3 regions of the Streptomyces sp. NBC_00057 genome follow, and region 1 is predicted to be linked to each of the others. Evidence: riboswitches for the same ligand, from Rfam matches in the RefSeq annotation. Region 1 holds a riboswitch; each other region holds the start of a gene.

Region 1 (3,269 bases):
CCCTGGTGTGTCCCTCGGGCGACAGATGGAGCCGGTCGTCGTCCCAGGCGCGCCTGTCCTGGACGGACCGCAGCGACCACAGGTCGAGGACCGGGCAGTCGTAGCGGTCGGCGATGGACCGCACATGGGCGGTGTAGGTGGCGATCTTGCCGCGCAGATGGCGCAGCACGGGAACGCCTCGGGTGTCGAAGCCGGTGGTGACCAGGACGGTTCCGACCGATTCGGCCAGCTCGGCGACCGCGCGCTCGAAGCGCTCGGCCACGTCGTCGGGGTCGGTGCCGGGCCTGATGATGTCGTTGCCGCCCGCGCAGAAGCTCACCAGGTCGGGTGCGAGCTCCTTGGCGCGCGGCACCTGCTCCTCGACGATCTGGTCGAGGAGGCGTCCGCGTACGGCGAGATTGGCGTACCTGAAATTCCCGTGAGCGGAGCCTTCGGTGCCCGTCCCCGCATCGGGGTCCGGGAGCTGGTCCGCGAGAAGTACCGCGAAACGGTCCGCCCAGCCGACGAAGGTTCCGTCCGGGCCGGGGTCGCCGACTCCCTCGGTGAAGCTGTCGCCAATCGCTGCGTACGACCCGATGACGCCATGTCGGTTGATGACGCCACGTTGATTTTTTCTCGAATCGTCTGCCACAAACGCTCATCCTGCACCGCTGAATGTGACCTACGCGACCGTAATAAGGGGTTGACGGGTGGCGAGATAGACCACCAGGTCAGGTTTTGGTAAAGGGGGAATAAGCAGAAGGGGCGGTGCGCCGTCGCGCACTGCCCCTTCTGTGTTGCTCAGGTCATGCCTTGTCGCTCAACTGCCCGGCCGTTCGGCTCAGACGTAGATGCCGTGCGAAGCCAGGTAGGCGATCGGGTCGATGTCCGAGCCGTACGCCGGGCCCGTGCGAACCTCGAAGTGCAGGTGCGGGCCGGTGGCGTTGCCGGTGGCGCCGGAGAGGCCGATCTGCTGACCGGTGCTCACGGTCTGGCCCGCGGAGACGGAGATCGAGGACAGGTGGCCGTACTGCGAGTAGTGGCCGTCGGCGTGCTTGATGACGACCTGGTTGCCGTACGCGCCGCCCCAGCCGGCGGTGACGACGGTGCCGGAGGTGATGGTCTTCACGCCGGTGCCGGTGAAGACGGGGAAGTCGATGCCGGTGTGGCTGCCGCTGGACCAGTTGGAGCCGGAGGCGCGGTATCCGGTGGTGTGGTTGCCGGGGACCGGGTGGGTGTAGCCGGAGCTGTTGCTCCGGCCTGCCGGGGCGGAGGTCTTGGACTCCGTGACCGTCGAGGCCTTGACCGGGGCGGACTTGGCCGGGGCGGACTTCTCCACGACCGACGAGGGCACCGAGGGGGCCTTCGACGGGAGGGCCGCGCCCGCGCCGGCGCCGGTGGACGCGGCGTGGCCCGGCTCCTTGCCGCCGAGCGTCAGCTTCATGCCCGGGAAGATCAGGCCGGGGTCTTCACCGACGACCTTGCGGTTGTCCTGGTACAGCTTCTGCCAGCCGCCCTTGACGTTGTGCTCGGTGGCGATCTTCGACAGGTAGTCGCCGGAGACGACGGAGTACGTCGTGGTGGCGGCCTGCTTCTGCGCGACCGGCTTGGCCGGGGCGGCGTGCGTGGCGGCGGCGGAGGCCGACTGCGGCGCGGCGGCCGGGGCCGACTGCGGCGCGGCGTGGGCACCGGTGGCGCCGAGCAGCGGCAGTGCGATGACGGCACCACCGGCGCCTGCGGCGGCGATGCCACGGGCGATGGTGCTGGACTTCGTACGACGGTGCTTACCCGATATGGACATGACGTGCTTCCTCTCCGGCGCCTGCGAGGTGAGCTGTCGGGTTCGGGCTGGAGATGCCCGGCCGCGCCGAGCGCGACTTCACCCCTAGCCGGCCGGATTTCTCCGATCGGCGGCCTACCTGGTTCCCCCGCTCCTGCCACACGATGAGTGGGTGCGAATTCCGGGCGGCGGCAGGATTAGGCGGTCCGTCCGGATTGACGGTGACCGTAAGCGAGTCGGGACGGCGATAACAAGCCACTGATTCCGCACCGGAATCCGCGCTCGGAAATCGGCGCGGAATTCCGGTCACACTCCGTGGATTAAGGATCTTGGCTTTCCGCGCCGCGCACGGAATACCCGACCGCCTCGCCAGCACACACCGTCACGGATATGACTCCGCTCACGAGGGAGCCACCATCTCCCGCGCAAGCGGGGTGTATTGAGCTAAATGCACAGATTACGGACATGTCATGCCCATCATTCGCGTCGCAGCCTCAGCACCCGCGCATCGAGATCCCCCCGAAGCCCGGTGTGCAGCCCCTGATGCAGCAGTACCGAACCGTGGTGCACGGCCCCCGTGTCCAGGCAGGTGTACGTCGCCGCGGGGTCGATCCCGCGCAACCGCAGGGCCGGGGGCCGCTCCCCGTACCTCTGCGCCTCGAGCCACATCAGGACCACGGTCTCGTCCCCGTGGACGTACTGGACCGCACTGAGTCCGCCGCGCGGGGCGCGCAGCCGGTACAGCGCGCCGTGCTGCACCACCGGCCGGATCTCCTTGTAGAGATCCACCCAGGTCCGCGCCTCGGCCAGCTCCTCCTCGCTCCACTCGGTGAGGTCCCCACCGACCCCGAGCACACCGGCCATCGCGCTCACGAAACGGAACCGCAGTGAGCTGACCCTGTCGTTGAGCTGGACATTCGGGCTGTCGGTGACCCAGGCGGCCATCACCCGGGCCGGATGGATCTGGCCGAAGCCCTCCTGGATGGTGAGGCGGTCGAGCGGGTCGGTGTTGTCGGAGGTCCACACCTGGTCCGTACGGGACAGAATCCCCAGGTCGATCCTGCCGCCGCCGCCCGAGCAGGACTCGAAGGCGACGGAGGGGTGCGCGGCCCGGAGCCGGTCGATCAGCGCGTACAGGGCGTCCACGTGCTCGATCCAGAGCTTCTGCTGATACTCCTCACCCGGCCAGCCCGCGTCGGTGAAGCTGCGGTTGAAGTCCCATTTCACATAGTCGACGGGCGTACTGGAGAGCAGTGTGTCCAGTTGCTCCCACAGATAGTTCTGCACATCGGTGCGGGCCAGATTGAGCACCAGTTGATTGCGGAACTCGGTCCGCGCCCGCCCGGGGAAATGCTGCACCCAGTCGGGGTGCGCGCGATAGAGATCGCTGTCGGCATTGACCATTTCCGGCTCGACCCAGATACCGAACTGCATGCCGAGTCCGTGCACTTCGTCGGCGAGCGGCTTCAGTCCGCCGGGAAAGCGGTCCGGATTCGGCGTCCAGTCGCCG
Region 2 (3,269 bases), 2.3 Mb from region 1:
GTCGCGTCCGGGTAGTCCTCCTCGAACTGGAGGATGTTGCGGATGGTCGCGCCGCGGAAGGCGTAGATCGACTGGTCCGCGTCACCGACGACGCACAGCTCGGCGGGGGCGTCGCCCTCGCCGGCCGGGCCGACCAGTTCGCGCACGAGGGTGTACTGGGCGTGGTTGGTGTCCTGGTACTCGTCGACCAGGACGTGCCGGAAGCGGCGGCGGTAGTGCTCGGCGACGTCGGGGAAGGCCTGGAGCAGATGGACCGTCGTCATGATGATGTCGTCGAAGTCCAGCGCGTTGGCCTCGCGCAGCCGGGACTGGTACATCGCGTAGGCCTGGGCGAGGGTCTTCTCGAAGCCGTCCGCGGCCTGGCCGGCGAAGGTCTCCTCGTCGATCAGCTCGTTCTTCAGGTTGGAGACCTTGGCCGTGAACGCCTTCGGCGGGAAGCGCTTCGGGTCGAGGTCGAGATCGCGGCAGACCAGGGCCATCAGGCGCTTGGAGTCGGCGGCGTCGTAGATCGAGAACGACGAGGTGAAGCCGAGCTTCTTCGACTCGCGGCGCAGGATGCGTACGCACGCGCTGTGGAAGGTCATGACCCACATGGCGTTGGCGCGCGGTCCGACGAGTTGCTCGACGCGCTCCTTCATCTCGCCCGCGGCCTTGTTGGTGAAGGTGATCGCCAGGATCTGGCCGGGGTGCACCCCGCGCTCGGCGAGGAGGTGGGCGATCCGGTGGGTCAGCACCCGGGTCTTTCCGGAGCCCGCCCCGGCGACGATGAGCAGCGGGGAGCCCGCGTGGACCACGGCGGCGCGCTGCTCGGTGTTCAGCCCGTCGAGGAGCGCCGCGGAGTCGATGACGGGGCGGGGCGCGCCGTCGCGGTAGTACGCATCCCTGGGCGGCGGGTGCCCGTCGAATACGCCCGCGAAGAGGTCCTCCGGCACCGCTTCGGGTGCGGAGTCCTCGGGGGGCGGCGGGGGCTCTTCCTCCGAGTGCTGGAGGCCGGCCAGGAAGCTGTCGTCAAAGAGGCTGCTCATCGCTTGTCGAGTCTAGGCCGCCGCAACGACACACGACGGCCGCATGGCGAACCACACCCGACGGTCGGGCACACAAAGGCAGCGGCCACCCACTCCGTGTAAGGGAATTCGGGCCCTCGTCGGCCCTGGCCGCCCCACTTCATCGAGGTCACGAAAACGTATCGGGCATATCGAACATCGACCTTCACAGCAGCACCACGGGTTGGCTAGCGTGCTCGACCGGGCGGCCCGTACCCCCTGAGGCGAACCACGCCGAGCGGGCGCCCGCGCCGAATCCGGCCTGCCCTCGCGGGAGTTCGGAACCGGGGACCCACACGCAGCACCGGGGTGAATCGGTCCTTATCCCCCACTCGGACCGTAGGGCAGCCTTCCGTTCCGCCCGAACCCGACAGCTAACCCGGTAGGCGGTCCACGGAAGGAGATGCCGGCCTTGGCGTCGCATCGCAAACCGCGCACCCGGGTGCGCACCACCACACCGGCCGTAGGGCTCACCACGGCGGCACTGGCGTCCGTGACGCTGCTCTCCACACAGAGCGCCACGGCCGCCCCCGCCCCGAAGCCCAGCATCGAGGACGTACAGAAGAAGGTCGACGACCTCTACCGGCAGGCGGGCACCGCGACCCAGCAGTACAACCGGGCGAAGGAAGCCTCCGCCACCCAGCGCGCCAAGGTCAACGCCCTGCTGGAGGACGTGGCCAAGCGCACCGACAAGCTCAACGACGCCCGCAGGACGCTCGGCGCCTACGCGGCCGCGCAGTACCGCACCGGCTCCATCGCGCCGAGCACCACCTTCTTCCTGGCCGACGACCCGCAGTCGTACTTCGACCAGAACCAGCTGATGAACCGGATGACCGGTCAGCAGCAGAAGGCAGTCACGGACTTCCGTACGCAGCAGGCCAAGGCGTCGAAGAAGCGTGCCGAAGCGGTGCAGAGCCTGGAGACGCTGACCTCGACACAGACCACGCTGCGCACCAGCAAGCAGAACGTCCAGAAGAAGCTGGGCGAGGCGCGCGCGATGCTGTCGAAGCTGACCGCCGAGGAGAAGGCGCGGCTCGCGGCACTGGAGCGCAAGAAGGAGGCGGAGGCCAAGCGCAAGGCGGAGGAACTGGCGCGGCAGCAGGCCGCCGCCGAGGCGGAGGCGGACCGCAAGGCCGCGGAAGCCGCGAAGAAAGCGGAATCCGGCAGCGGTACGGGCACGGGCACCGGAACCGGCTCGGACAGCGGCGCCACCACCAAGGCGGAGAAGGCTCTCGCCTTCGCCGCGGCCCAGATCGGCAAGCCGTACGTATGGGGCGCGACGGGCCCGTCCTCGTACGACTGCTCCGGGCTCACCCAGGCCGCCTGGAAGGCCGCGGGTGTCGACCTCCCGCGCACCACCTGGGACCAGGTGGAGACGGGCACCCGGATCGCGACGGCCGATCTGCAGCCGGGCGACCTCGTCTTCTTCTACGACGACATCAGCCACGTCGGCATCTACAAGGGCGACGGAATGATGATCCACGCGCCGAAGCCGGGGGCGAATGTGCGCGAGGAGTCGATCTACTACATGCCGATCTACGGCAGCGTGCGGCCGTCGTAGCGGCTCACGCCCTTGCGCCTTCAGCTGCCGGACGGGCTCGAATTCCACGCCCGTCCGGCAGCGTGGGCGGCGCGGGCCGGCTCAGGTCCAGAGCGTGGCGATGAAGATGTTGGCGAGCGTCAGCCCACCCACCGCCGCGAAGGCGCCCTTGTCGACCTTCTCCTCGTCCCGCTTGACGTAGACGAGCGCGAGGATCACGACCAGGAGCAGCAGCTTGACCCCGATCTTGATGTTGTTCACGTGGTGGCCGTCGGCCTCATTGAGCCCGACCAGCGCGACACCGGTGACCAGCATCGTCAGTGCGCCGTGCAGCATCGCCGGGACGAACCGGGCCGCGCCCGCGCCCATCGCCTTCATCTGGGTCAGGAAACCGCCCAGCAGGGAGGCGATGCCGATGATGTGCAGGGCGACGAAGACATGTATGAGTACGTCCATGGGTCCGCAGCCTAGCCCCGGCCATATCACCACTCCACAGGCGGGTACGGCTTCCTACCGATTCACTCACGTCTGCACCAATTGCCTGACTTTGATGTAATTTTCCGATCACTTGGCGACAGCGCCGCGCCAAATTCGGGCAATAGGCGTCATTACGACTCTTCCCCCTGCCCCGGGTTTAGCGTCCCTACCCAGGTGACCCGCTTCACCGCCGCTCCGCACCCGGACGG
Region 3 (3,269 bases), 1.1 Mb from region 1:
CGGGCGCCCGCCTTCGCCGACAGCGAGATCGAACGGCTGGTACGCAACCGGCTCGACGAGATCCCCCACGAGCAGGCCAACCCGGCCCGGCGCGCCGCCAAGCAGCTCTCCAAGGAGCTCTTCCCGGCCGCGGCGCGGATGTCGCGCCCGCGCCAGGGCACCGAGGAGACTGTGGAGCGGATCGACTCGGCGGCCGTGCGTGCCTTCTTCGACGGCCACGTCCGGCCGTCCACGGCGACCGCCGTGGTCGTCGGCGACCTCACCGGCATCGACCTGGACGCCCTGCTCGCCGACACCCTCGGCGACTGGTCGGGAGACACCGCGGAGCCTCGTCCTGTCCCGCCGATCACAGCCGACGACACCGGCCGAGTGGTGATCGTCGACCGTCCGGGCGCGGTGCAGACGCAGCTGCTGATCGGCCGGATCGGCGCCGACCGGCACGACAGCGTGTGGCCGGCCCAGGTGCTGGGCACGTACTGCCTGGGCGGCACGCTCACCTCCCGGCTGGACCGTGTGCTGCGCGAGGAGAAGGGCTACACCTACGGCGTACGGGCCTTCGCCCAGGTGCTGCGGTCGTCGGCCCCGGATTCCGCCTCGGGGGCGACCGGTGCCGCGATGCTCGCCATCAGCGGATCGGTGGACACGGAGTCCACGGGACCGGCGCTGAAGGACCTGTGGACGGTCCTGCGGACCCTGGCGGCCGAGGGGCTGACCGATGAAGAGCGTGAGACGGCCGTGCAGAACCTCGTGGGTGTCGCACCGCTGAAGTTCGAGACGGCGGCCTCGGTCGCGGGCACTCTCGCCGACCAGGTCGAGCAGCACCTCCCGGACGACTACCAGGCACAGTTGTACGCCCGGCTCGCGGAGACCGGCACGGTCGAGGCGACCGCTGCGGTTGTCAACGCTTTCCCGGGTGACCGGCTCGTCACGATCCTCGTCGGTGACGCGTCACAGATCGAGGAACCGGTCCGGGCCCTGGGCATCGGAGAGGTGTCGGTGGTCGTCGGCTGACGGGCGTACCCGTCGTGGACACCGGACGACCGGCCGGGCCGAGGCGGGTGCCCCCCGCCTCGGCCCGGCCCGTTGCGTGTGACAGTCCATGGTCGACTTCCACCTTTGACCGAGCACCGAAGGCAACGGCCGGTCCACTGACCCGTCATACGTCCGCATATCGGGACAGAACGAAGATCCCTGTGAGCGAAATCTCGCCGGAGTCTTCCTTTTTGTCCGTTTTGGCGGTGAGGTTGCCTGCCTGCCCTGTGGGATGCGCTACAAAATGGCCTGTCCGTTTGGTGAATGTCAGTGACCCCGCTTAGCGTCGGCCGGGCTGTCCGTCACTCGTATGCCGCATCCGTGACGTACCGGGCAGCCATCGCCGAGTCCCCGTCAGGCGCGAGCCTGGGGAGCCGGGGACCCATGCAGTCCCTGGGGTGAATCGGATGCCTGAGCCCAGATGAGGCCAGGGCGTCCGTAGGAGACCTTCCTGCTCCGAACCCGTCAGCTAACCCGGTAGGCGAGAAGGAAGGAAAGGATCAGCCACTTCATGGCGTTCACCCGTGCCACCGGGAAGCATCGTGCCCCGAGCCGACTGACGCGCAGCAGCGCGAAGATCGCCGGCGTCGCGGCTCTGGCCACCACCGGCGTCATCGGCGGCATGGCCTCTCCGGCCCTCGCCGCGGACTCCTCCGTCAGTGAGACCGGTCTGAACCAGGTCATCGCCATCGAGGGCACCCTCGCCGACCAGATCGACGCCCAGGCCGACGCGCAGAAGCGCCAGGCCGATGTCGCGGCGAAGGCGAAGGCGGAGGCCCAGCGGAAGGCCGAGGCCAAGAAGAAGGCCGAAGCCAAGAAGAAGGCCGAGGCCGAGGCGAAGCGCGCGGCCGAGGCGCGCGCCGAGAAGGCCCGCGCCGCCCGGTCCGCCGAGCGCACCCGACTGGGTTACTTCCAGCTCCCGGTCGCCGGTTCGTACGTCACCACCGGCTACAAGTCCAGCGGCTCGCTCTGGTCCTCCGGCAGCCACTCGGGTATCGACTTCCATGCCGCGTCCGGCAGCTCCGTCGTCGCCGTCGGCGCCGGTACGGTCGTCGAGGCCGACTGGGGAGGTGCGTACGGCAACAACATCGTGCTCCGGATGGCGGACGGCACGTACACGCAGTACGGCCACCTCTCCTCGATCGGCGTCTCCGTCGGCCAGAGCGTCGGCGCGGGCCAGCAGATCGGCCTCTCCGGCTCGACCGGCAACTCCACCGGACCGCACCTCCACTTCGAGGCCCGGACCACGCCGTCGTACGGCTCCGACATGGACCCCGTCGCGTACCTGCGCGCCCACGGCGTCAACGTCTGACCGACGCTCCACCCGCAGCACCCCTTCGAAGGCCCCGGCAGCGCGCCGGGGCCTTCGCCGTGCCCGCCCGCAGTACCTGCTCCCCGAACCGTCCTGTGGCCAAAAGATATTCATGAATTTCCACCCGGCATCGGAAATGCGGCTGCATTGCAATAGAGTCGCAGAACAGGCGTCGGTCGGCCGCGTTTCGCGGGAATCAAGGCGGAGGTTCAGACATGCGTATTCCGGCGCATTCGGTATGCACGGCGATCCGTGACGACATCGTCTCCGGTTTCTTCGAACGCGGAAGCCGGCTTACCGAGGAGTTGCTGGCGCGCCGTTACGGGGTCTCCCGTGTCCCGGTACGGGAAGCGCTGCGCACCCTGGAGTCCGAGGGCTTCGTGGCCACCCGCCGGCACGCGGGCGCCTGTGTCGCCGAGCCCACCGAGGAGGAGGCCGCCGACCTCCTGGAGGTCCGGATGCTGCTGGAGCCGCTGGGTGCCGCGCGCGCCGCGCAGCGCCGCACCGGGGCGCATCTCAAGGTATTGCGCGGTCTGGTCAGGCTCGGCCGGGAGCGGGCCCGGCGGGGCGAGGGGGAGGACCTGCGTTCACTGGGTGGCTGGTTCCACGAGACGTTGGCGCAGGCCTCCGGCAGTCCCGGCCTGATCGCGCTGCTCACCCAGCTCCGGCACAAGATCGCCTGGACGTACACGGTCGAGCAGCCGGCCCGCCCGGTGGACTCCTGGGCCGAGCACGGGGCCATTGTGGACGCGGTGGCGCGGGGTGACGCGGGGTGACGCGGAACGGGCCAGGGCGCTGGCGACCCAGCACGCCGAACGGGCCGCGGCCGCGCACCGGCTGCGCCGCGCCGACCGGCCGGGCCGCCGCGCCGACGCCTCGCGCGCCGACCGGGTGAGGACTTCGCAACATTCCGTAAACGCCACGG

The links. A riboswitch is a leader RNA that binds a small molecule or an ion and turns the genes downstream of it on or off. The one in region 1 is predicted to bind cyclic di-AMP.
Region 2: another riboswitch for cyclic di-AMP. It lies ahead of OG953_RS17135 (NlpC/P60 family protein); the one in region 1 lies ahead of OG953_RS06640 (peptidoglycan DD-metalloendopeptidase family protein).
Region 3: another riboswitch for cyclic di-AMP. It lies ahead of OG953_RS11560 (M23 family metallopeptidase); the one in region 1 lies ahead of OG953_RS06640 (peptidoglycan DD-metalloendopeptidase family protein).

Annotation. Positions count from the first base shown of each region.
Region 1 covers NZ_CP108256.1:1,373,758-1,377,026, forward strand. The annotation lists gene OG953_RS06635 (SGNH/GDSL hydrolase family protein) at 1-631, opposite strand, end outside; gene OG953_RS06640 (peptidoglycan DD-metalloendopeptidase family protein) at 821-1,780, opposite strand; cyclic di-AMP (ydaO/yuaA leader) riboswitch at 1,786-1,944, opposite strand; gene OG953_RS06645 (alpha-galactosidase) at 2,237-3,269, opposite strand, start outside.
Region 2 covers NZ_CP108256.1:3,708,493-3,711,761, forward strand. The annotation lists gene pcrA (DNA helicase PcrA) at 1-1,025, opposite strand, end outside; cyclic di-AMP (ydaO/yuaA leader) riboswitch at 1,283-1,448, shown strand; gene OG953_RS17135 (NlpC/P60 family protein) at 1,447-2,604, shown strand; gene OG953_RS17140 (hypothetical protein) at 2,686-3,039, opposite strand.
Region 3 covers NZ_CP108256.1:2,458,092-2,461,360, reverse strand. The annotation lists gene OG953_RS11565 (M16 family metallopeptidase) at 1-1,011, shown strand, start outside; cyclic di-AMP (ydaO/yuaA leader) riboswitch at 1,364-1,531, shown strand; gene OG953_RS11560 (M23 family metallopeptidase) at 1,544-2,344, shown strand; partial or broken gene OG953_RS11555 (GntR family transcriptional regulator) at 2,560-3,269, shown strand, end outside.